Regions from separate parts of the Arthrobacter sp. TMT4-20 genome, predicted to be linked through region 3. Evidence: riboswitches for the same ligand, from Rfam matches in the RefSeq annotation. Region 3 holds a riboswitch; each other region holds the start of a gene.
The links. Region 3 has a riboswitch for S-adenosylmethionine ahead of ACX80Z_RS03270 (ABC transporter substrate-binding protein). Riboswitches for the same ligand answer to the same signal wherever they lie in the genome.

Region 1: linked by a shared signal. The riboswitch ahead of ACX80Z_RS12025 (MetQ/NlpA family ABC transporter substrate-binding protein) and the one ahead of ACX80Z_RS03270 (ABC transporter substrate-binding protein) in region 3 are both predicted to bind S-adenosylmethionine.
Region 2: linked by a shared signal. The riboswitch ahead of metX (homoserine O-acetyltransferase MetX) and the one ahead of ACX80Z_RS03270 (ABC transporter substrate-binding protein) in region 3 are both predicted to bind S-adenosylmethionine.
Region 4: linked by a shared signal. The riboswitch ahead of ACX80Z_RS01075 (aminotransferase class V-fold PLP-dependent enzyme) and the one ahead of ACX80Z_RS03270 (ABC transporter substrate-binding protein) in region 3 are both predicted to bind S-adenosylmethionine.

Annotation. Positions count from the first base shown of each region.
Region 1 covers NZ_JBTNDW010000011.1:97,011-104,312, forward strand. The annotation lists gene ACX80Z_RS12015 (putative bifunctional diguanylate cyclase/phosphodiesterase) at 1-1,187, shown strand, start outside; gene ACX80Z_RS12020 (YybH family protein) at 1,181-1,606, opposite strand; SAM riboswitch class IV at 1,725-1,841, shown strand; gene ACX80Z_RS12025 (MetQ/NlpA family ABC transporter substrate-binding protein) at 2,069-2,950, shown strand; gene ACX80Z_RS12030 (methionine ABC transporter ATP-binding protein) at 3,020-4,048, shown strand; gene ACX80Z_RS12035 (methionine ABC transporter permease) at 4,048-4,707, shown strand; gene ACX80Z_RS12040 (hypothetical protein) at 5,170-5,523, opposite strand; gene ACX80Z_RS12045 (helix-turn-helix domain-containing protein) at 5,569-6,030, opposite strand; gene ACX80Z_RS12050 (TfoX/Sxy family protein) at 6,187-6,543, opposite strand; gene ACX80Z_RS12055 (hypothetical protein) at 6,651-7,013, opposite strand; gene ACX80Z_RS12060 (SDR family NAD(P)-dependent oxidoreductase) at 7,169-7,302, opposite strand, start outside.
Region 2 covers NZ_JBTNDW010000009.1:156,670-163,971, forward strand. The annotation lists gene ACX80Z_RS10715 (RNA-binding S4 domain-containing protein) at 1-48, shown strand, start outside; gene ACX80Z_RS10720 (alpha/beta hydrolase) at 35-745, opposite strand; gene ACX80Z_RS10725 (SGNH/GDSL hydrolase family protein) at 861-1,682, shown strand; gene metX (homoserine O-acetyltransferase MetX) at 1,697-2,830, opposite strand; SAM riboswitch class IV at 2,849-2,984, opposite strand; gene ACX80Z_RS10735 (hypothetical protein) at 3,102-3,530, shown strand; gene ACX80Z_RS10740 (VOC family protein) at 3,535-4,176, shown strand; gene ACX80Z_RS10745 (CPBP family intramembrane glutamic endopeptidase) at 4,218-5,027, opposite strand; gene ACX80Z_RS10750 (DeoR/GlpR family DNA-binding transcription regulator) at 5,058-5,858, opposite strand; gene ACX80Z_RS10755 (class II fructose-bisphosphate aldolase) at 5,855-6,739, opposite strand; gene ACX80Z_RS10760 (1-phosphofructokinase family hexose kinase) at 6,736-7,302, opposite strand, start outside.
Region 3 covers NZ_JBTNDW010000002.1:41,710-49,011, forward strand. The annotation lists gene ACX80Z_RS03265 (ABC transporter permease) at 1-799, opposite strand, end outside; gene ACX80Z_RS03270 (ABC transporter substrate-binding protein) at 805-2,475, opposite strand; SAM riboswitch class I at 2,572-2,660, opposite strand; gene ACX80Z_RS03275 (VOC family protein) at 2,803-3,978, shown strand; gene ACX80Z_RS03280 (hypothetical protein) at 4,082-4,618, opposite strand; gene ACX80Z_RS03285 (hypothetical protein) at 4,846-5,679, opposite strand; gene ACX80Z_RS03290 (DUF421 domain-containing protein) at 5,783-6,310, shown strand; gene ACX80Z_RS03295 (hypothetical protein) at 6,307-7,089, shown strand; gene ACX80Z_RS03300 (class I SAM-dependent methyltransferase) at 7,146-7,302, opposite strand, start outside.
Region 4 covers NZ_JBTNDW010000001.1:228,707-236,008, reverse strand. The annotation lists gene ACX80Z_RS01080 (class I SAM-dependent methyltransferase) at 1-453, opposite strand, end outside; gene ACX80Z_RS01075 (aminotransferase class V-fold PLP-dependent enzyme) at 534-1,898, opposite strand; SAM riboswitch class IV at 1,935-2,048, opposite strand; gene hisN (histidinol-phosphatase) at 2,102-2,911, opposite strand; gene ACX80Z_RS01065 (cold-shock protein) at 3,191-3,394, opposite strand; gene rsgA (ribosome small subunit-dependent GTPase A) at 3,497-4,630, opposite strand; gene aroA (3-phosphoshikimate 1-carboxyvinyltransferase) at 4,632-5,960, opposite strand; gene ACX80Z_RS01050 (DoxX family protein) at 5,968-6,546, opposite strand; gene ACX80Z_RS01045 (sigma-70 family RNA polymerase sigma factor) at 6,744-7,302, shown strand, end outside.

The sequences.
Region 1 (7,302 bases), on a different contig from region 3:
TCAATGTCGGTCTGGGGATCGCTGCTGGGGATGAGACTCTGAGTATCGTCGCGCAGCGGATCCGTGCCGCGGTGCACCCATCTGCAGTCGTCGCTCGGTTGTCGGGTGTCGAATTTGCGGTACTGGCTGACCTCGCCGACGCCGGGGAGGCGCAGTCGGTGGCCGCCGAGCTATTGGAGGCCCTGAGCGCGCCGATGGCGGTTGGCGGGACCAGCATTGAAATCACGGTCAGTATTGGCGTTTCGATGGCCAGCGAAACTGACACCCCTGACCGGCTGGTGGGTCGGGCTGCCGCGGCACTGCACCAGGCCAAGAAGCGGGGCCGTAACCGCTGCGAGGTGGAGTGCAGCATGCACAGCGATCCCGACGACGGCCAGCTGAATCGCCGCGGTGAACTGCGCCGTGCCATCGAGGACGGAGAGCTATGCCTCTTCTTCCAGCCCCAGATTGACCTCGTCAGCGGCCAGATGAACGGATTCGAGGCACTGGTGCGCTGGGATCACCCCAATAAGGGCCTGCTGGCACCGTCAGCTTTCATCGACTTCGCCGAAGAATCCGGGCTTATCCTGCCGCTCGGAGCCTGGGTGATCAACGCTGCCGTCGCGCAACAGGCCGCATGGCACCGATCTGCGGCGGGACGGCCCCCAGTACGAATGTCAGTCAATATCTCAGCCATCCAGCTCAGCGATCCCCGCCTCGAAGAAATGGTCACTGAAGCGCTTGAACGCCATGGTGTTGCTCCGGGGCTCCTGACCCTGGAAATCACCGAAACGGCGCTCACCGCGGATCCAGTTGCCGCGCTGCGGACCCTCGAAATTCTCAAGGCCCTGGGCGTCAGGTTGGCAATCGACGATTTTGGTACTGGCCATTCCAGCCTCACCTATCTCAAGCGCTTTCCGATCGACGAACTGAAAATTGACCGCTCCTTCATTGCCGGGCTCACTACCGACAGCAAGGACCACGCGATTGTCGCGTCCTGCATCCAGCTCGCCCACGCCACGAACCTGATCGCCGTCGCCGAAGGCGTTGAAATGCCAGCCCAGCTACACGCGCTGACCGAGCTGGACTGCGACCTCGCGCAGGGCTACTTCTACACCCGCCCCATGTCGGCAGAGGACCTCGAACCGTGGTTCATTCCGCGACCCGATAATATGCGCCTGGGAGAACCCCAACTGGTTGGTCAGTAGCGTTGCAGGTTGACCTTGAAAGTCTCGCCGTTGACCGGAGCTGACGTGTGCTCGTGCACAATTTTCCAGTCACCGTCGCGGCGCCCCAGAACCCAGGTCAGGCGGTTCTGCATGGAGTCCTGTTCGACGTCGTCGGGCCCAATGTCGCGGTAGGTGATGATGGCGTGCACGGTTGCCAGGTCCTCGGTAACCAGAGTCTGAACGTCATCGAAGTCCACCCCGACACGCTCATCCCCCACCGAAGCGAACCACCCGGCCACTGATTCCCGCCACGGGCCTGCACCCTGGTGGCTCCACACGTCCCATAAGTCGAAAACCCGGACATCGTCGTCATACAGGGTCAGCAGGGCATCAACATCCTTCCCGAATACGGCTGCAGCATACTGTTCGAGAACCTGAGTGATCGACTCTTCATCCATGAAGGCGATCCTCGCATGCCCGACCGATGAACGGAACGGGTACGCGCAAGTCATTTATGACGACCGGTAACGGCCAGGTTTTGACCCAACAAATTTTCTGCCTTAGCGTGATCTCCAGAATCAAGAGTGTCAACCAACGGCCCTGGCCGGTTGACCAGCAACCCTCTCCCGTAGCGGGGTGCTCCAGGTGAAGATTCGGCCGCCGGAACAAGTCCCCGGACGGCAAGTACGGCGTATCCAGAATTGACCCCGCCGAGGGGTCGTCGTGGATACCGCCCGCCATCTTGAAGCGAGCCAGCATGTAACCCCGAGGAAACTCCCCGAATGTCGCTGCAGTTATCGCAGCACTTCACCCCTGCCTATCTGCCTATCTGCCTATCTGCCTGTCCAGTGGTAACGCCTGGCCAATGTTATCGGCCGACCGGACCCCACTGACGTACCCCGTTCAAAGGAAAAACCCCCATGAAATCCCGCACCCTTCTCACTATCGCCGTTGCCCCATTCCTCGCCCTCACTGTGGCATGTGGTGGCTCGGGCGAGTCCGGTTCCGGAAATGAAAGCATCAAGCTCGGCGTCGTCGGCGCCAGCGACCCGGAATGGGGCCTGCTCACCGAGGCCGCTGCCGAGGAAGGCATCGAGCTGGAGGTCATCGACTTCGCCGAATACACCCAGCCAAACCCCGCGCTAAGCGAAAGTGAACTGGACCTCAACCAGTTCCAGCACCTGGTGTACCTGGCCCGCTACAACGTATCCAGCGGAGAGGAGCTGGCCCCGATCGGCTCCACGGCCATCTACCCGCTGGGCCTGTACTCAACCCAGTACGGGTCGGTGGAGGAAATCCCCGAAGGATCGACGGTTGCTGTCCCCAACGACGAGAGCAACCTCGCCCGCGGGCTGCTGGTCCTTCAGTCCGCCGGTCTTGTGGTGCTCGACGACGGCGGCAGCGCCTTCTCGACGATCGACGACATTGATGAGGACGCGTCCAAGGTCACCGTCACCACGCTCGAAGCGTCGCTGACCCCCACCTCGCTGCCCGACGTCGCCGCCGCCATCATCAATAACGACTTTGTCCAGGACGCTGGCCTGAACTTCGAGGACGCCATTGCCCAGGACGATCCGACCGATCCTGCCGCCGTCGCGTACGTGAACGTGTTCGCCGCCCGCGCCGGCGAAGAGGGCAACGAGACGTACCAGAAGCTGATCAGCATCTACCAGGAAAACCAGGAGGTGCAGGACGCCGTCCAGGAGACCTCGGGCGGGACCGCCGAGTTCCTTCAGGTCACCCCCGATGAGCTGCAGACGACCCTCGACACCGTCGAGGAAGACACCCGCGCCCAAGGCTAACCAGCCCTCCCTGCCCTGCGGCCAGCTGGCGATCCCGGCTGGCCGCAGGGCCGTTTATCAAGGAACACCATGCCACTCATTTCCCTGCAGGGAGTTACCAAAAGCTTCCCTCCGGGCCGCCGCGGCGACGCTCCCGTGCACGCGATTGACAACGTCAGCCTCGACATCGAGGCTGGAGAGATCTACGGGATCATCGGCTACTCGGGGGCCGGGAAAAGCACTCTGGTCCGCCTGATCAACGCTCTCGAAAAGGCCAGCAGCGGCACCATCATTGTCGACGGCCAGCAGGTCACCAACGTCCCGGACCGGCAACTGCGCAAACTACGTCTCGACATCGGGATGATCTTCCAGCAGTTCAACCTGTTCAACGCCAAAACAGTCTGGAACAACGTCGCCTACCCCCTGCGCGTCGCTGGGAAGAGCCGGGACGAAATCCAGGCGCGCGTCACCGAACTCCTCGACTTTGTGGGACTGGCCGATAAGGCCTCCAACTACCCCGAACAGCTGTCCGGCGGCCAGAAACAGCGCGTCGGCATCGCCAGGGCACTCGCCACCTCGCCAAAAATCCTGCTCGCCGATGAGGCGACGTCGGCGTTGGACCCCGAGACCACCCATGAGGTGCTGCGCCTGCTACGGCGGGTCAATGAGGAGTTGGGCATCACCATAGTGGTGATCACCCACGAAATGGACGTCATCCAGACCCTCGCCACGAAGGTGGCGGTGATGGACAGCGGCCGGATCGTGGAGCAGGGTGATGTGTTCGACGTCTTCTCCAATCCGCGCGAGGCCTCATCCCAACGGTTCGTTTCCACCGTGGTCCGGGGGATCCCCTCACCCGACGAACTCGCGGTTCTCCAGGAGCGGCACACCGGCCGGATCGTCACCTTCTCCTTCCGTGACGGCGACTCCTCGCAAGCCTCGGTCTTCCTCGAGTTGGCGGCCGCCGGCGTCGAGTTCGAACTGATCTACGGCGGCATCAACGACATTCGGGGCCGCGCATTCGGCCATCTCACCCTCGCACTCACCGGGCCCGACGGCGCGGTCGACGCTGCGCTGACCGGGCTGTCCGGTCGCATCACTGTGAAGGAGCTCAGCTGATGGATTCCCTCATTGACCTCACCCCGGAGCTGTGGGTCGCCACTTACGAGACCCTCTACATTGTCGGGTTCAGTCTGTTCTTCGGCGGCCTCGGCGGACTACTGCTCGGCATCGGGCTTTACACCACCCGAGCCGGCAGTATCCTCGGCAACAGCGCCGTGTTCAGCACCCTGAATATCATCGTGAACATCTTCAGGCCCATCCCGTTCATCATTTTCCTCGCCGCGGCACAACCCCTGGCCAGGGCGGTCACCGGAACCGGGATCGGCAACAGCGCCATCATCTTCACCCTGTCGCTGGCCGCCGCATTCGGGATCAGCCGCATCGTTGAACAGAACCTCCTGACTGTCCAACCGGGCGTGATCGAGGCGGCGCGATCCGTCGGGGCCGGGCGCCTCCGCATCATCCTGACCATCCTTATCCCCGAAGCCCTCGGCCCGCTGATCCTCGGGTACACGTTCATCTTCGTGGCGCTGGTCGACATGTCAGCGGTTGCCGGGTACGTGGGCGGCGGCGGGTTGGGCAACTTCGCCATCCAATACGGTTACCGGCAGTTCAACCCCTGGGTCACCTGGGCAGCGGTGATCGTGATCATCCTGTTGGTGCAGGCGGTGCAGCTGCTCGGCAACGTACTCGCCCGGAAAGCGCTCAGACGGTAGCTTTCCGGCCGGCGGCGGGTCTCGAACGTGGTGATCCCCGACGCGGGTAGCGCCAGCGGCAACACCACGGCAACAATTCGCCCCCGGTGCAATCCCACGGAGCGAAACGAAGAAAAGGTCCCTGCAACAGTCTGAAAGGCTATTGGAGGACGAGGTCACGGTGAGCGCGAGCGTGTCAATCAAACCGGTGCTGGCGTCCTCGTCCAGGAAACCTGGATCTAATATTCGCCCGATATTGCCATTCTGGTTAGCACCGATTGAATGTGTGTGCCGAAGTTTGGTGCCCCAGCATCGACTAACGCAGCGACAAGTGTTTTCGAGCCATCACGACAACCCCAATATTGGGACTGCATCCTTAGGGCGGCTAGCACGGCGTCTGACCGACGCTCCATAATGAGACAGAGCATGTCATCGGCCACATAGGTTTCGAATTCAAATAGATCCGCGTAAGGAAAGAAATCTTCATAGTTGTTGGTGACCAGGTAATCGCCCGCACCCATGATCTGCAGCAGCTAACACATGCGCATCAAACTTATCTTTGCCCTCGACGAGAGTCGGGTCGATATCGTAGCCTCGGATCACTGCTTCGGGAAACGCGTCGGTCAACTTCTTGCGCCAAAGTCCGATGTCCTGATCGGAGGCGGCGGGGTTTCTACGTCGGCGATTGTAGAGCCACTCAGCTAATACGTCTTCGCTCCATCGCAACCCGATGCCTTCGGGGCCGGAATTTAGAGCAATCAGAGCGAACCAGTCTCTAAGAGTTCGCGAATAGAGGATATTCGCGTCAAGGAAGATAAGCGTGGCCCCCGGCTGCATAAGGGCTAGCCTATGCAGTTCCGGGGGCCGTGGCTATGGTCAGAACTAATCTTTGTCGAATCCCAACGAATCTTCGAATTCCAGTAGATCTCCGAAGGACTTTCTCTGATCAGCAAGGCGCGACTCGGCCAGTGAACGAAGATCGGACCGGTTAAAACGGGTATGTGACCCCACCTTATGAGAAGCGATCTGCCCAGAGGCAGCGAGTTTCAACAGGGTAGGGCGCGAGATGCCCAGCATCTTCGCTGCTTCCACACTGGTGAGGGCCTTTGGGGATTGGGTAATACCGAAGGGCTGGCCAGCAGCGGCCAAACGCACCACAGTCTGAAGCAGGTCACTGAGTCCATCGGGCACGACAATTGCCTCCCCGGAAGAAGATTCGATCTTAATCTGAAGGTCGCCAGGATCCACTTCGTCAAAGCGGCGCGATACCTCTTTTGCTTCCTCGCTCTGCGAGGTGGTCACATCGATAGTTCGAACATTTTGGATGGCTGTTAGAGCCGCCATGACAACATCTCCTCTTTTTACTTGCACTTATTATCTGACATATCTGAAATAAGTGCAATCTGGCAACGGCGGTCAGATCGTTGACCGCGTGCGGTGAACGCCGGTGATCCGACCCGCATGGTCAAGATTGCCTGCTGCATCGATCAAGGGCTGTTGTCACCCTGACGCGTTTGCCGAGCCGATCTTTCCCGATTCGACGCCGATGGTGACCCAGTAGGCCAGTTCCGCTTCGTCGTCGAGCTGGTCGCGTGACACTGTCAGCCAGCCGCGCCCCATGGGTTTTTCTTTGCCCATGAGCGCCGGCACTGCGCCGCGGCGAAGCAGGTTGTCGTACTCCGCTGGGTTTGCGCGTACCAGTAGGTCACCGGAGCGATCGGCGGCAACAGCCATGCGGTCATTCACCATGAACGAGACGCCGCCGAACATCCGTATTTCCCGCACATTCGGATAGGAGGCGAAGATGTCCCGGAGGCGCCCGGAAAGGTACTCGCGAGCTGAAGCCCTGGTGGTCACGGTCGCCCCTTTGGTTACTGATGCCCTTTGAATATGAGACGAGGGGCAAAATCTGTCAAGCGTTTGGGGGCTGCGGCGCCAACCGGGCACCTGACGACGGCGACGGTTCAGCTGAGTGCGTTCGCTGCCCGCACCAGGAGCCCCGTAGTTAACTGTCCAGGAGTCAGCTCCGGAGCCGTTTCGCTGAGGGAGTCATGCGTCGGTAGCGGGGACGTAGCAATCCGTTCCAGCAACGGAGCCGACGGGCAAGCCAACTCGGGGGCGGCCCCGGTGACCGCCTCGCCGGTACGGGCAGTGACCGCCGGCCAGTCGATGGGACCTGACACTATCTCGGCTGCTACCTCCTCCAGTCCAGGAAGAATGGTCTGCCTGCCCAGACGGGTGCTGACCATCCAGGCATCACCGAAGGGTTTGAGTACTAACCGCTTTCCGGCAATTTCCTGCAGGAGGGCGCCTACGGCCGGCCGCATACCGGTCAGGGTGACATACCCGGATATTCGGGAGATCCCGGCGCCGCCGGGACAGGCTCCGCACATCGCTAGCCCTCCTGCAGGAAATCATCCCGCGTTCAGTTCTTCTTGCACTGGGTTTCTTCTACCTTGAGCAAGACACCCTAGGCAGTGGCCTACGGCATCACGTCGCCGCTGTTGGGGCCGAGGGTCTGGCCCGTGTAGAGGTTACCGCCGGGTGACGAGGCGAGCAGCAGCGCCGTGGGCGCCACTTCCTCAGGCGTGCCGAAACGGCCGACAGGCAGCTCGG
Region 2 (7,302 bases), on a different contig from region 3:
AATGGCGCCTCGGTCACTATCACCCGTGAGACCGCTAACGGCGTTTAGGCTGCGGTTCAATCCCGAAAACTGTCAGCTCGAGGAATTCCTTGACGTGGGCAAGCTCACGCATGCTGATGCTGTGGGCGATGCCCGCATACAGCACCTTGGTGAGGTTCGTGTGTGCGACAGCCCAGCGGTGAGTGAATTCAATCCGGTCGGGAGTGATCACCGGATCCTCCTGATCGCGCCCCCAGAAGAGCGGCACCGGGTGCGCTGCTGCGTCGTCGTCATTGAAGAACTGGCTGCCCTCGGCTGGCACCACAAACCCTGAGAGCCCGACGACGGCGGTGAAGTCGCGGGGGCGATGACGCAGCAGGGTGGTGGCGACGGCCATTCCCATGGAGAAGCCGAGCAGGGACACGCTGGTATGCCCGGCTTTCACCGAGTCGAGCCAGCCGGCTACCTTGGCGACGGTGTCAGTCACCAGATCCACCGAGTATCCGGTGTCCTGGGTGAGGGGGAACCAGGTGAACCCTGGCCCCATCGCGTGGGGGGCCCGCACGGAGGCGACCGTGAGGTTGGGCGGCAGATGGTCGACTAAGCCCATGAGGTCTTCCTCATTGGCAAGATGTCCGTGGAACATGACGAGCAGGGCGGTACCCTCGCGTTCCGCCGCGGGGCGCGACCACAGGACCACGGGATCCCAGGCAGGCGCGGTGGCGTGATCGGCGGCTGGCAGGTGGGGTGATTCCGAAAGAGTCATTGACCTAGTCTTTCACGCGCGGAGGGTCGCGTTCAGTATCGGTCTGTAACAGGATAGAAGGATGAACCGGAACCTGTACCTGACGCCCGACACCCCGGCCGATCCTCACGACAGCATGCCAGAGAGCAGCGTGGCGAACAGTATCCCGCATCCGTGGACCCGCTATGTTGCCCTCGGTGACTCATTCACCGAGGGCATTGGTGACCCGAATCCCGAGAGCGTGGGCGGCAACAGGGGGTGGGCCGACCGGGTCGCTGAAGAACTCAGCAGGAGCCGGGAGGATTTCGCGTATGCCAACCTCGCCGTTCGTGGCCGGCTGCTGCACCAGATCGTGGACCAGCAGGTTGCACCGGCTTTGGCCTTGAAACCGGACCTGATCACCATCTCGGCCGGCGGCAACGACCTGATCCGGCCGGGTGGCGACCCGGACCAGCTGGCGGCCCGGCTGGACGGTGCCGTTGAGGCGCTCAGCGCGGATCAGGCGACGGTGGTCCTGTTCGCCGGCCCCGACGCGAGAGATTCGGTGCTGGGCAACTTCAGGTCCAAGACGGCAATTTTCAACGAGAACCTGAGGATCATCGCCGCCCGGCATGACGCCCTGATCGCAGACATGTGGGCGCTCCGGCAGCTGGTGAACCCGCAGATGTGGGATGGAGACCGGTTGCACTTTTCCCCGCTGGGTCATCACACCATTGCCATGATGGTGCTGGAAACCCTCGCGGTACCCCATTCCCTGACACCGCTCGAACCGCAGCCGCTGCCCCATCAGAGCTGGCGCGCCGCGCGGACGGAGGACCTGGTGTGGGCGAAGGTGTACTTCGTCCCCTGGGTGCTGCGCCGGCTCCGCCGCCAGTCCTCGGGCGACGGGGTGCTGGCGAAAAGGCCCGATGCCGCTCCGATCTTTGGCCCCGGGATGCCCCCCGGCGTCGGCGGCTAAGCCCCGGTCATTCACTAGTGATCGGTGTAGAAGGCTTCCCGCAGGCGTTGATCGAGCTGGTGGATCTCGGTCAGGAAGGCGTCGTGGCCGATCGGTGAGACGATCGTGTGGACGGGCACCTCCCCCGGCAAGGCCTGTGCCAGGGTGTGGGACTGGCTGGGGAAATACAACCGGTCCGAGTCAACCGCTGCGATGAAGAACTCGGCGGTGGCATCCCGCAACGCCAGGTGCAGGGGACCGCGGTCCCGGCCGGCATCATGCCCCATGAGTGCTTCTGTCAGCACCAGATAGCTGTTGGCGTCGAACCGTTCCACCAGCTTGCTGGCTTGATGGTCAAGGTAGCTTTCCACCTGAAATCTGCCCCGGGCTGCCGGGTCCGACGAGCCGAAGGGTGTCTCTGCACCCTGTGCCGCCCGACCGAAGCGGTGCTCCAGCTCCGGCTCGGACCGGTAGGTGATGTGGGCGATGCGCCGGGCCAGCCCGAGCCCGGCGACCGGGCCTGTGCCCGGATAGTAGTCCCCCGCGGCGAATCCCGGGTCCAACCGGATAGCCTGCAGCTGCGCCTGGGCGAAGGCAATCTGCTCTGCCGAGCTTGCGGCAGTGCAGGCGATGACTGCGCACCGTTCGACCCGCTCCGGGTACACCAGAGCCCACTCCAGGGCCCTCGCGCCGCCGAGCGACCCCCCGATCACCGAGTGCCACCGATCGATTCCGAGCGCATCAGCCAGGAGGGCCTCGGCCCGGACCGAATCCCTGACCGTGAGGTAGGGGAATCGGGAGCCCCAGGGGACGCCGTCGGGGTCCGCTGACGCAGGTCCGGTGGAGCCATAGCAGCCGCCGAGCATATTGATGGATACGACAAAATACCTGGTGGTGTCGATGGTTTTGCCGGGGCCCACCAGCTGGTCCCACCAACCGTCTTCGGTCGAATCGCCGCGGGCAACATGGGAGCTGCCGGTCAGTGCATGCTGAATCAGGACGGCATTGGACCCATCGTCGTTGAGGGTGCCCCAGGTTTCATAGGCGAGCGTAATCTCGGGCAGGTGCCCCCCGGTTTCACAGGTGAAGGGGCCCAGACCGAGTGAGCGGACGACGCCGTCAGGTGTCACCTGGGCCCGGTCCTGTTGTGCGGTGTGAATAGTTGTCACTGGTATCGCCCACCTCGGAATCCGCGCTTGCGCCGGACACCCTGTCCGCCGCCTGGTCGTCACCCGGGGCACCCCACCGCGAAGGAGGGTTGCCGTCCAGCAAGCCGGGGCTTGGTGGAGCGGGGTGTTCCGCTCCGTGCTGGCACTCGTGACCTGTTCCTAGATAACCCGAAAACGCAGCTTCGACGCAAATATGTGAACGTCCGTGTATCTGAACGTCCGTGGCAAAAAAGACCCTGATCTGCCCCCAGCAGCCCGATAAGCTTGCGCCATGCGGATCCGCCCAATCGATCTCGTCGATGTTTTTGTCTACCTCGTCGTCCTGGGTCTGTTCATTCAACTGTTTCCCGCGGTGATTTCCGAGACGTTCACCCTGGCGTTGCTGACCGCTGCGCTGCTGAAGCTGGTGCTCGAATTGGTGATGCGGGTGAAGAAGGCCCTGTTGACCCGCGTCCGTACGGCTGAGCGGGTTCTCCCCCGGGTGATCAATGGTGGGGCCCTGCTGCTGGTGCTTCCCGGAAGCAAACTCCTGGTGCTCCAGCTGGTGGCGTTCCTCTTCGGCGATGCGGTGTACCTGGGTGGCTTCTTCCAGGTCACGGCGCTGATCATCGTTCTGATGGCTGCCCGGGGTGGCGTGAGACGCCTTTTCGTCGGTAAGGGTCCCCTAAGTCGAGACACAGATCACAAAGTGCCAAACTAGGGCCATGCGCTTGGACCATGTCTCATATGCTTGTGAACCCGACGGCCTCGTAGCAACTGCGGGGAGGATCGCCGATGCCCTCGGCGTCGACCCGGTGAAGGGTGGTGTGCATCCCCGCTTCGGCACCAGGAACATGATTTTCCCGATGCTGAACGGTCAATATCTCGAAGTTGTTGAGGTGCTGAACCACCCGGCTTCCGACAAAGCTCCCTTCGGCCAGGCGGTTCGCGCCCGGTCCGAGGCTGGCGGCGGCTGGATGGGTTGGTGTGTTGCTGTGGATGATCTGGCCCCCTTCGAGGAACGCCTCGGTCGTAGCGCCGTCCCGGGCAACCGCAAATTTCCTGACGGTCAGGAGCTCACCTGGCAGCAGATTGGCATCAAGGGGCTGATCGCTGATCCCCAGGTCCCCTATATGTTGCGGTGGGATGACGGTACTGAGGCCCTGCACCCCTCACAGGCCCGACCCGCTACAGTGCGCCTCGATTCGCTGACCATTGCAGGGTCCCCCGACCGGATTGCTGAATGGCTGGGCACGCCGGCGACCGAGCCGCTCGATGAGGTTGTTGTGCAGTGGGTGGCACCCAATGGCACTCCCGGCATCATGTCCGTGACCTTCCAGACTGCCAACGGCCTGGTGGAAATTTAACTGCACCCTTTCGTGTGACCGGCCGGCAAGTCGCCACGTGACTAGTCGCCGATACCAATCGCCGATCCAAAGAGGGCGAAGCCTACAAACCCGGCGATATCGAGCAGGGCGTGGGCGATGACCAGGGGCATCACCCGTTTGGTCCGGGTGTAGGCATATCCAAAGATCAGACCCATCAGGACATTGCCGATAAACGGCCCGAAGCCCTGATACAGGTGGTAGCTGCCCCGGAGCAGGGCACTGGTGATGATGATGGCCGGCATTGACCAGCCCAGCTGCTTCAGCCGGTGAAACAGGTATCCCACCACAATGACCTCTTCGACCACTGCGTGGCGCAGCGCCGAGAGAATCAGGACGGGCACGGTCCACCAGTAGGCGTCGAGCGCAGCGGGCTCGATTGCCGTCGTGATCCCCAGCGCACGCCCCGCCGCATAGACGCCGAGCGTGCCGACCCCGATGACCATCGCCAGGCCGAACCCCAGGCCGAAATCGACCCGTGGCCGGCTGAAAGTGAATCCCAGGGTGCGGAACGCCGACTTTCCCGGTTCCGTCAGGAGGAATAGCACCAGGAACACCGGAACCAGCGCGAAGAAGATGCCGAGCAGCTGGTAGGTGAGGTCGAAGTACTGGCGGTCATTCAGGACCGGATTCAGCCGGGTGGTCTGCGCAGCGAGCGGCGCCTGGCTGAGCTTGTCGAGCAGGTTGACCACCGCGTAGACGGCCGATTGCCCGAGGGAAAGTCCGAGCACAATCGCTATCTCGGCGGTGATCCGCCGACGTTGGACGGGGGCCGACCGGTTGACATCGTCCGGCGTCGACGTCGTGGACGCCTTGGGTATCTCGGTGGACATGCCAGCCATCCTAGTGGGCGATCCTTGGGGCTAGTCGGCACCCAGCTTCGGGGCGACGATGACGGTGGTCCCATGATCTTCGAACGACCGCCGCTGAGCGGCGGTGATTCCTGAGTCGGTGATCAGGTTGCTGAAGGTGTAGCCGGTCATGGTGGCGAAGCATCGGGTACCGATCTTCGACGAGTCCGCGACAACGTAGGCCTTGGCGGCGCGTTTGGCGACCATTGCGTTGACCGCGGCTTCACCCTCGTCGCTGATGGTGGGCCCGACGACCGGGTCCAGCCCGTTGACTCCGACAAACGCCAGGTCGAGGGCCACCCGCTGCAGCACCGCGTCAGCATAAGAACCCACCAGTTCATAGGAGCGGGGGTTGACGATGCCACCGGTGACCATGATTTTGAAGTTGGGCCGGACAGCGAGCTGGGCTGCAATGTTGATGGCGTTGGTGACGACAGTAAGCGTTGGCTTGTTTGACGGTTCCATCAGGTCGCTGCGTTTGCTGAGCGCCGAGGCGATTGCCGTGCTGGTGGTCCCGCCGCAGAGCCCGATCACCGCTCCCTTGGGGATGAGGTCGCTTGCGGCCTGCGCGATCGCGCGCTTCTGCCCGGCGTGGACGTCCTTGTTGTAGCGCCCGGGCAGATCGTAGGCGACGGTTTCGATGGTGGCCCCACCGTGTGTGCGGGTCAGCAACCGCTGCTCCGCGAGGCTGTCCAGGTCCCGCCGGGCGGTGGCCGGTGAGACTTTGAGCTTGCTGACTATTTCGTCGACTTCCACCTGGGTGGCTTCGGAGAGTAGGTCAAGGATGGCGCTGAGCCGTTCCGCGCGTTTCATCCCGCTGGCCCGTTCCCGTTGATGGTGGCTGCCGCAGCGACCGGGCCTGCGGTAGCGAAGAGGGTTAGCAGGCGTGCGGTTTCCGATTCGATGGCAGCACGCCCGGCCCCGATATACTTCCGCGGGTCGACGATTGTCGGATTGTGATCCAGGTACAGGCGAACGGCCCGGGTGGAGAGGCTGTTCAGGTGCGTGGAGACATTGATTTTGGTCATCCCGGCCCGGATCGCCGCAGCGATAACGTCGTCAGAAACCCCCGACGACCCGTGCAGGACCAGCGGCACATCGAGCACTGAGTTCAGGGCCGCGATCAGGACCAGGTCCAGTTCGGCGCTGCGCTGAGTCATCGCGTGGGAGGAGCCGACGGCGACGGCGAGCGCGTCGACACCCGTGGCCGCCACAAAGGCGGCGGCCTCCCCCGGGTCCGTCCTGACGCCCGGCGCGTGAGCGCCGTCCTTTCCGCCGACCTTGCCCAGTTCGGCTTCCACATACACGCCGCGTTCCCGGGCGTAGGTGGCCACGCGGGTGGTGGTGGCAACATTCTCGTCGAAGTCCAGGGCGGCGCCGTCGTACATCACCGATCCGAAGCCCAGGTCCACCGCGGCGAACGCCAGCTCAGGATCTTCAGCGTGATCCAGATGCACTGCGACCGGCACCAGGGCGGCGCGGGCGATGGCAAGGGTGGCGAGAGCGATCGGTTCCAGCCCGCGATGGTAGTTGACGCAGTTCTCGGAAATTTGGAGAATCACGGGCAGCCCCGCCGCTTCGGCCCCGGCCACCAGCGCCTCGGCCGTTTCCAGCTGGATGACGTTGAACGCGCCAATCCCGGTTCCCGCGGCTGCAGCCGCAGCCATCAGTTCGCCTGTCGGTGTGAGGGTCATGCGCGGGACTCCTGCTCGGGTAGGTGGTGCTGGGTGACGGTAACTGCTGGTTCCAGGTCCGGGTAGCTGGGGTGCAACTCGCCGGCGGCTGGCATCAGGACCGCGGCGGCCGACCACGCGACGGCGAGCCGCAGCAGGGTTTCCGCGGAGGTGATGCCGGCAGCGAGTACGACGGCGAGCGCCGCTACCGCCGCATCCCCAGCCCCCGTCGGGTTGCCGTCCACCCGGGGTAGCGACGCCTGCTGGGGTGGTTGTCCCGTCCGGTACAGGTACATGCCGGCCTCGGCGCAGCTGACCACTACGGTTCCCGCGCCGCGGTCCAGCAACATCTGGGCGCCGTCGGCAATGGTTGCCGCTCCGGTCGCTTCCAGAAGTTCATGGTGGTTGGGTTTCAGCACATCGGCACCAGCGTCAGCCGCGGCCAGGAGGGCAGCGCCGGAGGTGTCGATGATGCACGGAATTCCGTGCGCTTTTGCCTGGCGGACCAGCGCTGGATAAAAATCGGCTGGCGCTCCCTCTGGTAGGCTGCCGGCTCCCACGAGTACCCCGGCGCCAGCGAGGTT
Region 3 (7,302 bases):
CCGTCAGGACCACTGACCCGAGACCCGAGCGGGCGAAGACGGTTTCGGTGATCACCGACCCGGCGAAAAGCGTTCCAACCGTGATGCCCATGATTGTCAGGGCGGGACCCGCAGCGTTCTTCAGCGCGTGGCGGAAGAAGATCCAGGACCGTGAGGCACCCTTCGCCCGGAGCACATCAATGAAGGGCTGGTCATAGACGTGGTTGATGCTCTTGAGCAGCACCTGGGCCAGGGGAGCGGACACGACAGTGGCCAGTACCAGTACCGGGACGGCGAGGGACAGAAAGGAACCATCGGGGAACAACGACATGACTCCCCAGCGGATGGAGAGCAGATCGAGCAGCACAAGACCGAGCCAGAATGCTGGAATGGCCGCAAACAGGGGAGGCACGTTCACTAAAACCCGACGGATCACCGTCGAACGGGTGAGTGTCGCGGCGCCAACAAGGGAAACGGCGATGAGTACCGCAGTGATGAAGGCGGCGCCGGCCAGGGCGACGGTCGACCCGGCGACCCCACTGATCCGGTCCCACACTGACTGTCCGGAAGCCAGCGAGTACCCGAAATCACCGGAGAAGAGCCCCACCAGCTGGTTCAGGTATTGCGTCAACAACGGCTGGTCATAGCCGTACTGACTCTTCATGGCGTCGATCGCTGATTGATCGACCGCTGAGTCGGCGGTCAGGAAAATTGTTACCGGATCGCTGGGCAGAAGCTGTACGGCGAGAAAAACCGCAGTGTAGGCGAGCCACACCACCAACAGGGCCTGTCCTATCCGTTGCAAGAGATAGCGGATCATGGACGCTACCCGCCGGTTTTCCAGGCACCCTGGAATACCGGGGCGGTGCCGGACGTGAATTCAATCTGGGTCCCGCTGTGGGCACCGTAAACCTGGACCTCGTCCCAGAGCACCAGGGAGTAGGCCTTATCCACCACCAACGCATACTGTTCGTCGGCCAGCAGCTCATCGCGCTCTTCGAGTGAGGTTGCCGCACGCTCGGCCGCGAAGATAGCGTTGAGGTCTTCGTCGCTGGTGTGCGTCATGGTGTTGTTTTCCGGCTCGAAGATCGGGCCGAGACCGCCGTAGATGAACTGTCGGGTGCCGAAAAACTCCACCGCTGGGTCAGGCATTGCTGAGGCGAGAAAGGTGTTGTCGCCGGCGCGGTTGTTGAGCTTGACACCAATCTCACGCCACTGCTGTTCAATCAGCTCGAAGGCCGGTTTGATGACAACCGAATTGTTGGAACTAGTGACGGTCACCTCGAGTGCTATTCCGTCTTTGGCCCGGATGCCGTCGGCCCCGACTTTCCAGCCCGCCTCGTCGAGCAGCTGCCGTGCTTCCTCGGGCTGGTATTCGAGTTCTTCGGACAGGTCGGTGAAGCCGGGTGCCCGGTGGTTCAGGACCGAGGCAGCCAGTTCGTAGCTGTCGGACAGGACGGTGTCCTTGAGACTTTGCCGGTCAATACCAATCTGCAGGGCCCGGCGGACGTTCTCGTCGGCCAGCTTCCCGCTGCCGACCCGGACCGCGGCCATGTTCACTGTCAGGTCCACGCCCTTCGCCGGGAGAACCTGATTACCGGTCGCAGCAAGGGTTTCCTCATCCACCGGCTGGAGGCCCCTCACCAGGTCGACCTGCCCCGACTGGACCGCCCCAGCACGATGGGCGACCTCCGGCAGGTATTTGACGACGACCTTGTCGAGGTACGCGTCACCCTGGTTGTCAGCGGTTTCCGGCGCCCAGGCGTAGTCCGGGCGCTTGGCCAGTACTACTTCCTCATCAGGCTTCTCGGACTCGAAGGTGAAGGGTCCGGACCCGGATATCTGGGAGATGGCTGATTGCCCTGCCGCATCCAGCTCAAGTGTTGCGGGGGACACCAACCCGGCGGTGACCGAGGTGGTGGCCCGCAGGAAGTTCGCGTTGGGGGAGGACAGCGTCACCAGCACCTGATCAGCACCGATCACCTCGGCCGACTCGTACCCGGCGAAGTCCACATTCGGTTGAATCTGGGCCGCCTCAATCCCAAAGCCCTGGGCGTCGAGGTTCAGTTTGACTGCCTCGGCGTCTACCGGGGTGCCATCACTGAACGTCACATCGGGTCGAATGGTGAAGGTGAACTCGGTTGCGTCTGCGTTGGCGGAGAACTCGGAGGCTATCCAGGGGACAATCTCACCCTGGTCGGCGTCGTAATACGTCAGGCGGTCCAGGACGCTGTTGAGGACATTGGACTTTTCATAGAACCTCGCGGACTGGGTCTGCCAGTTATTGATGGGGGTCACCTCGGCATATACCAGGGTGCCGCCCTCGACCGGCTGTCCACTGGCCACATTTTCACCCGGAGCCGTAGTGGCGGTCGAACCGCAGGCGGTGAGCGCCACTGCCGTAAGGCCGATGAGCGCCGCTACCCGCAGGGACCGCCGGCGTGGACCGGGGTTGGGCGGTAGGACGTTGTGGTGTGAGACGGTGCGGGAAATCATGTCGATCCTCTCAGTCGTGATCGAGGTGCCCTACCCACGCACGCTGAAGCATCTGACCGCCAGGAATGGGGTCGACACCAACGGGGGATAAAACTTTCTCCATCGGTCCTGGCAGTAGCACCGGCCCCGAGGGGTGGTTGCTGCGGCTTCAACGAGCCAGGTCTCTCAGCCGCTCTGGATGGTTGTTCAGTCCGGGGGAGCGATACCCTGCGGACTACGGCGATCTAATCGCATAATGATGGGGCGATCAAGAAAGTCCTGATGTGTACGACTTCCGACGCAACATTCAGCATTGGCAGGCCGGTGCAGGTGGGTATACATTTCGGTATGAGGGAGATCAGCACGGAGTGGCGGGTGATCGATAACGTTGCGACGGCATGGTTCGACGCGCGTTCGCTGACCGTCGGGGCGGCGCTGGCCGGACGCATCCTGGAGTTGACACCCGGGGTCGGGACCGATCTGCGCAGGACCGGCGTCCGAGTGCGCCTCGACTCGGACCGCCACGCCGAGACAGTATCGGCGGCTGCGCAGGATCTTGGGCTAACGGCGAACCCTGCCGTGCTGCAGCAACTGAGCGTCGTCGTCGAATCCCCAAATCCGTCTGGGGTGAGGGCATTCTGGCAACGCGTGCTCGACTACGCGCCTGCTGACAACGGCGGTCTGGCGGATCCGTTGCGGCGCGACCCCGCGCTACGGATCCGGCAGTCGACCGAGCCGCGGCCGTTGCGAAACCGCATCCACCTGGACGTGGTGCGGCCGCCTGCGGAGGTCGAGCGGGCGGATCTTGGTCCCGCATCAGGACCGTTCGAAGTCCGTCACACCGACCCCGACGGCAACGAGGTAGACCTGGTGCCTGGCGCGGCGCTCAGCGGGGGAATCGGCACAGCCGACTGGCAGACGGTGTTCAGCGCGATGGCGTGCTACCGCACCACCTCATCGACCCAGCAGCGAGACCTGACCACCGCAGCAGCGGCCCTGGCCGATAACACGGGCTTCCCGCTGCTCATCGATTTACGCCCCGGGCTGGTGATCTTCGACAGCGGCAAGGACCAGTGGGAGGGCGCCGCCGACGGTCTCGACCCCGATTTCGCCCACCTCGCTGGGGGACTGCAGACCGTGGCACGCGAACTCGGAGCCACTGCGGACCACGGGCTGCCACGCTTCCCCCAACTCTTCTTCGACGCCGCCGACGTCGAGGCGGTTCGTGCGTTCTGGGTCGCCGCACTCGGATACACCCGCGACCAGCGGGCCGGGGTTAGCGACATCCAGGATCCGCTGCAGCTGAACCCCGTGTTGGTATTCCAGGAGATCGACGCTTCCGAAACCGAGCGCCGTCGCCAGCGCAACCGCTTACACGTCGAGCTTGACGTGCCGCCGGACCTTGCGCAGACGCGCCTCGCCACCAGCGTCGCTGCTGGTGGCAGGCTCCTTGACGAATCCGAGGATCACTGGCGGGTCGCCGACCCAGAAGGCAACGAGTTGGTGATCGTCAGTAGTTCATAATCTTCCGTCAGGCTGGCGGTACAGGGAGTTCCCGGATCCGCTGCTGAACTCTTCACACAAACGCCGATAATCTACATTATGTCAACTAACGGATATCTGGTGGTCAGAAACACGAGTCTTTCGTCATGGTCATTTTGATTCGCGCGTCAGAGACGTTGGTGTCCGGCCACTGCTCAGAGCGCACCTCAATTCCCGATGCAGTTCCCTGGCGGACACCTGCGGCGATTGATACTGCGGTCACCACATTAACCTGCTCCCCTGGGCCGATGACGTAGCCCTCAGCCGGTTCGGCCCGGTCCAGTATGGCTTGAACCTCAGGGTCCTTTGTTAGCGTCGAGCTCACGCCGAGGGTAGTGCCTGGGCCTGACTGCATCGGAATAATGTAGGCGTCCTCCACCACCATGTCCTGAGCATCCAGCAGCTTCACTTCCGTGACGGTGACCGGCTGATCTCCGTTGTTGGTGATTATCTCACCAACGAGAGTTTTCCCCTCGCTTGGCGGCACATCCACGAAGCACATTTCGTCGGTGCCCCCATCAGTGAGGACGCTGGAATATCCCGGGCTGACGGAGCAGCCCGCCCCTGCCATCAGGAGGGCAAGTGCGAGCAGGGTGGTCGCGCTGTTTCGCTTCGCATGCATTCTGTCCTCGGTTCAGCGATTCTTGCGGGGCTTCAGCAATTCCACCGACCCTGCTGGAATAATCCCAATCTCGGCCCCAAGCCCGGACGCGCCGCACTCGAAGCTAAACACTCCGAAGTCGCTTATGCAAGAGGTAGATCGACTCCGCCACGTGATCCCCAATGGCGAGCATCCCGGGCGGACCTGTGACCCCGGCGCCGTCGTAGCTCGACAGAGGGGAGCCGGCCTTAGCCGATCGTTGTGCTCGTCCCGTCGGTGCTATCCAGGACATAGACCACCTCGGCGGCGTCCGGCCACCCTTCAAGGAGGCCTTCGACATGATCGCCGCCTTCCTGGTTCGTTACCTCTGCTGTGATGTGGTCAATCATGCCGTCAAGGACTTGTACGAGCACCTGATGTGATGCGCCGTCCGGTCCAATGAAGCGGGCCCGCACCGGATATACCTGGTTGTGTGGCACAGCGCGGGGCAACCCTTCCGGGACCTTGAAGTATGCAGTGCCTGTGAACTCGTCGTCCCAGTAGACCTCCTCGGCGGCATCCAGCTGGGCGCGGAGCTCCTGAGCCCCCCTTTCCTCGCTGGCGCTGAGGATGCCCCCCACCAGTTTTCGAACTTTGCTGTCCAGCGGCCGTACCTGTTCGGACTGATCCTCGAGCATGGCCAGGAACTCCCGCCTTCTGGCTGCAGCACGATCACCAACGAATCCGGCGGCGATGAACGCTGCCGTACCGGCGGCCATCCATCGTCGCGGGTGCTGGATCCCGACCTGGCGCAGCTTGTTCTCCAGTCGCAAATCGATAGCCTCACTGGTGTCAGCGAAACGAAGCGTGGCAGCTCCTGTAACGACCCCGGCCAGAGCCCTGAGCGGTAGCCGCTTGCCGCCGATCGTAACGCCAACGTAGAGCCCCGACACTACGGCCGAGACCACCCGCATGACGCGGCGCTGCTGTCCGTCCAGCCTGGAAGGATCGACGAGCGTGACGGCGCCCATCACGGCGGTTGACGCGACACCGAAAGCGGGTGACGCCGGATCGACGAGTGAATAGCGTTTCTCATTGGTCATGGGTGGTCCTCTCGAGGCGGGTTCTTCACTGGGATCGAACAAACCCCACGTCCCCTACCGCTAGCCTGCTGCGATGGCACGAGCCGTATGAAACGATCTCTACATGTGGTTTGAATCGTGGGATCAGATTATCCGAGTACTCATCATTGGATCGGTATCGTATGCCGCGCTGGTGGTGCTCCTGCGGGCGTCGGGCAAACGTACCCTTAGCCAGCTCAATGCTTTTGACTTCATCGTCACCGTTGCCCTGGGATCTACACTTGCCACCATCCTGCTCAGTGCTGAGGTCTCCTTCGCCCAGGGACTGACTGCACTGGTGCTACTGGCGTCGCTTCAGTTGGTGGTCGCCGCGATGTCGGCACGTTGGCCCCGAATACGTTCGTTGGTCACGGCCAAGCCGGTTGCCCTGGTCCTTGGAGGGCAACTGCAGGCTGACGAACTGCGCAGAAACCGTCTGACGGAATCCGAGGTACGTCAAGCAATTCGCACCGCTGGCTCAGGAGACCTATCTGACATTGCGGCTGTGATACTCGAAACCAACGGCACCCTCAGTGTCATTCCTACGGACAAGATCGGTAGCGGATCCGCGCTCGACGAAGTCACCAATTGGCCAGGTGCCGGTACGCCATGACCAGCCCCCATGACGGAGTAGGCTCCGACTCAGCACTTGGGGTACGCCTGCGATCGGCCGAAGAACTGGCGCGGCGGCTCGACAAACCGATGGGCATCCTGGGCATCATTTTCCTGTTCATAGTGCTCGGACAGGTGCTGGCTGAGGATCCGACGCTTGTCCTGGTGTTCAGTATTGTCGGCTGGCTGTTCTGGGTAATTTTCGTGGGTGAGTTTCTGTTGCGAGCCTACATCGCCAGTTTCAGTGCCGCGTTCTGGCGGAAGAACTGGTGGCAGGTAGTTTTCCTGCTTGTCCCGTTCCTCAGATTTTTTAGGGCGCTGCAGGCGTTCAGGATGTTGCGGGCGGCTCGCTTCGCGCGGTTCGGCGGAATCCTCTCTGCCAGCGTGCGAGGCTCCAGATCCGCTGGCAGACTGCTTTCCGGCAGGATCGGCTGGCTTGGGGCAGTGACAGCAGTAGTGATTCTTGCCGCTAGCCAATTGCTCTATGCCACCGGGTCCCACGAGTCCTACACCGACGCTTTGTTCGAAGCCTCGATGGCAACAATTACCGGTACCGGGATCACTCCGACAGACCATTTCGCCCGCGCACTCCAGGTGCTGCTGGCCATCTACTCTGTGGCGGTTTTCGCGACCCTCGCCGGTTCCCTCGGAGCGTTTTTCCTCAGGGACCAATCGCCCACGGTGGAGTCCGGACAGCCGGCCGACGGCGCTCCCCCGCTTTCGGAAGATAGTGCCCAGAAAAGTGGCTCATCCCCGGCCAAGTGGTTGCGCGACCGTTAGTGTGCTGGTGCACCACTCTTGTGTGACCCAGGGGGTCCAGGGGCCACTTGTGACCGTCACCCAGCACGCGCCCGGACTGCCCACGCCGTCGCGTCGATCATAAACGGCGGTGCGGGAAGCAGTTCGGCGCAGGCCTTCCGGAGATACTCCCGACCCGTGGGGTCCAGCCCGTTCATATAATCACCGGCCGGCCCGACGCCGAGAGTGAAGGGC
Region 4 (7,302 bases), on a different contig from region 3:
CGGCAGAGAAACATCCAACTGATTCCAGATCAGTCCCAAGCGGCCGCCCGGTGTGAGGATCCGTGCAGCCTCCGTGGTGGCTGCCACCGGATCAACCCAGTGCCAGGCTTGCGCCATGGTTACCAGATTGACCGAGGAAGCTGGCAGGCCGGTGGCCTCGGCGGTCCCGACGACAGCGACCACAGCGGGGAGCTTGGTGCTAAGGACCCCCAGCATGTCCGCCGAGGGGTCGACGGCGGTCACCTTCAGCCCACACCTCACGAGTTCTGCGGTGAAGATTCCGGTGCCCGCGCCGACGTCGGCTGCGGCGGACGCGCCGGTGGGAATCAGCCAGTCAACAATGTCGGTGGGATACCCGGGCCGGACCCGGTCGTACTGCGCACCGCCGTCCAGGTAGCCGCCAGCGAGGTGGACTCGCCGGGTGTCGTGCAGACGTGGGCCGCCGCGGGGCATCTGTGCGCTCCTGTTGTCGATGGGTGGGATCCAAGCCTATCCCGCACCGGTCAATCGCCTCCTGGCACCAGTTGCTGAGGCTAGTCCCTCGAGCACGGCGCAGCGCCCGCCGTCCCCGGCGTGTGGGGAGCCCACACCGGAAAGGTTCGTGTCTCGGCGGCCGGTACCCAGCGTTCCTCGTCCACTACATAATCTGCGGTGAGACCATCGGCCAGGAGGGACCGGAGGCCGCTCAACAGCCGCTCGACGTCCGCGGGCTGGGATCCCAGACCCACGCTGGCCCGCAACGAACCCGACGGCAGCCCGAGCCGTTTGAGTAGGGGATGAGCGCAGAACTTGCCATCGCGGAGGCCCACCCCGTGTTCGGCAGACAAATACGCGGCGACAAGTCCGGCGTCGTAACCGGACACCGAAAAGTTCACCACCCCGATGGGGTCGGCACTGTCCGGGAAAAGCTGGTGCACTGTAACCCCCGGTAGCGTTTCGAGTCCGGAAGTCAACGCAGACCGGAGGGCATGTTCATGGGTCAGCCAGGCATCCTCGTCCAGCGACGCGAGCACCTCGGCAGCATGCGCGAGGGCAGCGGCGCCCACCACGTTGGGCGAGCCACCCTCATGGCGGGCCGGTCCGGTGGCCCAGGAGACTGAATCGGCTTTGACCCTCCGCACGGCTCCACCGCCGGGCAGGTACGGGGTGCCGGCGTCCAGCCAGTCCGGGCGGCCCACGAGCACGCCAGCACCGAACGGCGCGTATAGCTTGTGACCCGAGAATGCCACATAGTCGATACCATCGCGGCTGATGTCGATCCGACGATGGGGTGCGAGCTGGGCGGCATCCACCACGATTCGCGCCCCGTGGGCGTGCGCCAATTCAGCCAACTCGCTGATCGGTAGAAGCTCGCCGGTGACATTGGATGCCCCGGTGACCGCCAGCAGACTGACCCCACCCGTGGATAGCTCGGCGCGGACCCGCTCAAGGGTGTCGGCGAGCGTCACGCCGGCCGTGAGGCTGCGGTGGGGGAGCTGCTGCCAGGGCAACAGGTTGGCATGATGTTCGACATCCAGGTACAACACCTCCCCCGTGGAGGGCACGCAGCCGGCCAGCAGGTTCAGCGAGTCGGTGGTGTTGCGGGTAAAGATCACTAAGTCGTCGCTGCGTCCACCCACAAAACGCCGGACTGTTGTCCTGGCATTTTCGTACAGCGAGGTGGAAACCTGGGAGGTGTAGCCGGCGCCGCGGTGGACGCTGGCGTAGAAGGGGATAACCGTATTGACGAAGTCGAGGACCTCGACCAGCGCCGGAGCGGACGCGGCGTAGTCGAGATTGACGTAGCGTACCTCGCTACCCCCAAGCAGCGGCACCAACAGGTCATCTCCCACCACCTTCGCCAACTGATTCACGGTTGAGGTGGAATGGTGGAACGGCTCGATGGTTGCAATAGTCATGCTGGATCTCCAACGGTGGTGGACCCCGCAGCAGGGTGTCCGCGCTTGCCAGCCCAGTCAGGGACGGCCTGGTCGTCACCCGGGGCACCCCGCCGCGAAGAGGAGGGTTGCCGGCCAGCAAACCGGGGTTTAGCGCTGACACTCGTGACCAATAGAAAAAGCCTAGGGCACGGCAGGCGCCCCAGGCTTTTTATTACGGCTTCTTAAAGCAAGTCATCAACATCAGGGTTGAGGATCTGCAGCACGTCATTGTGGAGGGTGCTGTTGGTGGCCAAAGCATTCCCGCCAAACGGTCCGTCGGTGCCTTCCAGCGAGGTGAAGCGCCCGCCGGCCTCGGTGATGATCGGCACCAGGGCCGCCATGTCATACAGGTTCAACTCGGGTTCGCAGGCGATGTCGACTGCGCCCTCCGCAACCAGACAGTAGGACCAGAAGTCGCCGTAGGCCCTGCTGCGCCACACCGAGTCGGTCAGGGTCAGGAATTCCGGCAGGTTCCCGCGTTCCTTCCAGCCCGAGAGGCTGGAATAAGACATCGAGGCATCCTCGAGCCGGGACACGTTGGATACCTTGAGCCGGCTTGCCGCCGCGAGGGACTTGCCCATGTAGGCGCCGGTCCCGGTGGCGGCCCACCAGCGTTTGCCCAGAGCCGGAGCGCTGACCAACCCGACCACCGGTTGCCCCTCGTCAATCAGCGCAATCAGGGTGGCCCAGACCGGGACGCCCCGCACAAAACTTTTGGTGCCGTCGATGGGATCGATGATCCAGCGACGCGAGCCGGCACCACTGCTTCCGAACTCTTCGCCGAGCACCGCGTCGCGGGGGCGGGCGCGGGAGAGCTGGCCACGAATCGACTCTTCGGCAGCCTTATCGGCATCGGTTACCGGGGTCAGGTCTGGCTTGGTCTCCACCACCAGGTCCTGGGCCTTGAATCGCGACATGGTCTGGTCGTCTACAGAATCGGCCATGACGTGGGCAAGGCGCAGATCATCGTTATAGCTTTGGCGGTGGTTCATACCTTCAACCTATCGCCTAACCCCGCGATAGTGCGGGATGTGCCCGGCCCCGTGGCACCAGCCCTGCACCAACGGGCCACCACCAGGTCCAGGATTTCCGGAGTTTGCCCGCCTGCCCACTGTATGGCCAGGTTCGGTGGAGAGTTCCGTAGCTGCCCATCCATTGCCCGGATACGGTGGGCAGGAGGCACCTTAAACGCCACAGGACACCGGCAGCGGTGAGCCGCTTCGGTGTCCTGTGGGGAGCCGTCCAGTGGGACGGGCTACGTATCTGGGTTATTAGATAACGGTGATGTTCTCGGCCTGCGGTCCCTTGGGGCCCTGCGTGGTCTCGAAGTTGACCTTCTGGTTCTCTTCGAGGGCGCGGAATCCGCTGGAGTTGATTGCTGAGAAGTGGGCGAATACATCCGCGCCGCCGTCATCAGGAGCAATGAATCCAAAGCCCTTTTCAGCGTTGAACCATTTGACTGTACCTGTTGCCATTTTTTTCATATTCCTTGTGTGTGAGAATCCCCCCGTGCTTCGGGGTTCTCGTTGAGGCGAAAATTAGTGCTTAACACCACAACTGCTTTAAGCCTATCAGGTCTACTGTTCGCCGAGCTCTTTAGCTTCTTGCGTATTTCCCTTGGGCTCGGGGACGCTGGAGCCGAGCAGCCGCCGTAGGGAGGCCAGCCGGACTGGGCCCGAAACGCCTGCCCGCCCCTCGCTCACCCACGGGTCCAGGCCGCACTTCACCGCTAGCCGGTCATGGCGGCATCCTCTGGCGCATTCAGCTGTACCTGGTTCAAGGTCGGGGAAGGCCTGAAGAATTCGATCCGGGTCAACATGGGCCAGACCGAACGAGCGGATACCCGGGGTGTCGATAATCCAGGTCCCCGGCAGGGAATCTCCGGCTTTCAAGGCAACCGCCGACGACGACGTGTGCCTTCCCCTGCCTGTCACCGCGTTCACTCCGCCGGTTGCCCGGTTGGATCCGGTGAGCGCGTTGACCATAGTGGATTTACCCACGCCCGAGTGTCCCAGCAGCACGCTGACTTTCCCATCGAGATGGGACCGCAACTGGTTGACGGCGTCACCGAGGAGCCGGGCGGACAGGCCGTCGTCCGAGGTGCTCTCCACTCCTTCATCGGCGGTGGCTGTTCGGCTGATGATGACCGGAAGATCGAGGTGTCGGTAGTTGTCGAGCAACTCGGTGGGGTCTTTCAGGTCTGCCTTGGTGACGCAGAGGATGGGCTGGATGCCGGCGTCGTAGGCTGCCACCAGAGCGCGGTCGATGAAACCGGTGCGAGGTTCAGGGTTCGCCGCGGCCACCACGATCACCAGCTGGTCCGCATTGGCGACGACGGCGCGCTCCACCGGATCGGTGTCGTCGGCGCTCCGGCGCAGCAAAGTCCGGCGCTCCTGAACACGGACCAGCCGTGCCAGTGCGTCCGGGCCGCCGGAAAGGTCGCCCACCAGGGCGACCAGGTCACCGGCAACCACCGGAGTTCGACGGAGTTCGCGGGCCCGGGCCGCGATGACTACCCGCTCACCGTCACCGTCCTCATCGACGACGGCGGTGTACCGTCCGCGGTCCACTGTGACGATCCGCCCGGTGACGGCATCGTCATAGGCTGGCCGGTCCTTGGTGCGGGGCCGGGTGCCCTTCTTGTTGGGCCGCACCCTGATATCGGATTCGTCCCAGGACCGAGCCCCGCCGCGGTTTCCTCCGGTTGCCACGTCAGAGACCGGACCCGGCGTCAGCTGGGTTTCCGGTAGCAGCGAGGTCAGCCCAGAGCTGGGGGAACTGGGGCATGGTTTTGGCGGTGGTGCCGATATTCTCGACCTCCACCCCCGGGACGGCCAGGCCGATGATGGCGCCGGCCGTCGCCATCCGATGATCCTCGTAGGTCCTGAACACGCCGCCGTGCAGGGGGGCTGGCTTGATGGACAGCCCATCAGCGGTTTCCGTGACGTCACCGCCAAGCCGGTTGATCTCGGTGGCGAGGGCTTTCAGCCGGTCCGTCTCGTGGCCGCGCAGGTGGGCGATTCCGGTGAGGACTGAGGGGGTATCAGCCAGGGCGCACAGCGCCGCCACGGTCGGCGCAAGTTCGCTGGTGTCTGCGAGGTTGGCGCCGCGGATGGTCGAGCCGCCGGTGACGGTCAATGTTCCCTGGGCGAGGGTGACGTCGGCTCCGAGCTGCGTGAGGATCTGTCGCCACTGGTCGCCAACCTGTGAAGTGCCGGCGGGCCAGTTCGGGATGTGTACGGTGCCGGCTGTGACCAGGGCTGCCGCGAGGAATGGTCCTGCGTTGGAGAGGTCCTGTTCAATCCGTAAGTCAAAGGCGCTGATCCGCCCGGAGGATACTCGCCACTGGTTGGGTACTGAATCGTCGACATCGACGCCGACCCCCCGTAGGACGTCGACGGTCATGGCGATGTGGTCGAGGCTGGGCACGGGTGGGCCGACGTGTTCCAGCTGGAGCCCATCGGTGAAGCGTGCGCCGACCAGGAGGAGCGCCGAGACGAACTGGGAGGAGGCACTGGCGTCGACGACTAGTCTGCCGCCGGGGACGGAGCCCGTACCGGTGAGGGTGAATGGCAACAGCCCGTCGTCGTCGTCATCCACGTCCACCCCGAGCCCGCGGAGTGCGGAGATGACGGCACCCATGGGGCGTTGGCGGGCGTGAGGATCACCGTCGAAGGAAGTAGTTCCCTGCCGCAGGGCTGCGAGCGGGGGCACAAACCTCATCACGGTGCCGGCAAGGCCGCAGTCGATGGCGGCGTCACCGCCTACTGAGAGGTCTATGGGCGTCACCAGCAGGTCGGGACCGAATGCGCCGTCGCCGGCAATTTCGGTCACCTCGGCACCAAGGGCCCGAAGAGCTTCCACCATCAGGATGGAATCCCGGGAGATCAGTGGGGCCCGTAACCTCGACTGCCCGTCAGCGAGGGCCGCGAGGATCAGGAAACGGTTGGTGAGCGACTTGGAGCCGGGCACCTGAACTGTCGCATTGACGGACGAGGTTGCGTAGGGTGCTGGCCAATGCGACAGTTCCACGGGGGTCATTGACCTGCTAACCCACCAGTTCGGACGCGGTCTTGCGGACCGACTTGTTGGCCTTCTTCAGCTGCTTCTCAGTGTCTTTGGCAATGGTTTTGGCGTTCTTGCGGGTGTCGTTCCCAAGAGCCTTGGCGTTGCGCTTCGCGTCGGACGCGAAGTGCTCGGCACGCCACGCGAGGCCCGGGCGGCCATTGGTGTCCACCGATGCCAGCAGAACTGCACCGATCAGCGAGACGTTCTTCAGGAGCTGGTTGCGCCGGTTCTTGCGTGCCTCGGCCGTCGAGGAATCCGCGGACTTGAAATCGACTAGGGTGTTGAGCCCCGCCGTGCCAACCAGCACCAGCGCGGCGACCCGCGAGAAACGTCCGATGCCGAGCAGAGCTGCGGCGCCTACCTGAGCGGCGCCGAGGGCCTGGGCAACGACTTTCTCGTTGGCGGTGACCGATGCCGCCGAGGGTACCGCTTTGTTGAGCCGGTCGAGGGTGGGGCGAAGCTGTGCGCCGGCGGCTTCGGCGTTGCGCAGCCGGTCGATCCCGGCCACCACGAACGAACTTGCAAGCATTGGGCGGGCTACTACGCGAACAAGGGTCATGATTGCCTCCTGGCTATTGACTGATCGGGCACTTGAGTCCTAGTTTTGCACTTTTAAATTGGTAAGGCGACACGGGTATCTCTGGCGAGCCCATCCCGGGGTGTTCGGTTGGGGCCGGTTGACGTGCAGCAGTGGAATAACCAACCAGCGCCGTCGGTTATGAGCAGTAGACAACCAACCGAACTAATGAGAGGCGGATGATGACGGCGATCGCCGCAACAGTCAGTGAGACGCCCGATTTCCAGCTGACGGTAGCGCCAGTGCGTCCCTCAGGGCGTGGGCGCGTAGACTTTTCCTCAATGAATACAACAGCCGCGGCGGGTAGTGCCCCAGCCGAAGACGATCAACTGGATGTGTCAACGGAATCGGATGCAGATCGGAAGATCCGCTTCGAACGGGACGCCATGCAGTATGTGGATCAGCTCTATTCGGCTGCCATGAGGATGGCACGGAACCCGGCCGATGCTGAAGACCTGGTGCAGGAGGCCTACACCAAAGCTTTCTCGGCGTTCCATCAGTACAAACCGGGCACCAATCTGAAGGCCTGGCTATACCGCATTCTCACGAACACCTATATCAACCTGTACCGCAAGCGGCAGCGCGAGCCGTTGCAGTCTCATTCGGACACGATCGAGGATTGGCAGCTCGCCAAAGCGGCGGAACACACCCCCGCTGGCCTACGGTCGGCCGAGGTAGAGGCGCTGGATCATCTTCCTGATTCAGACGTGAAGCAGGCGCTGCAGGCCATTCCGGAGG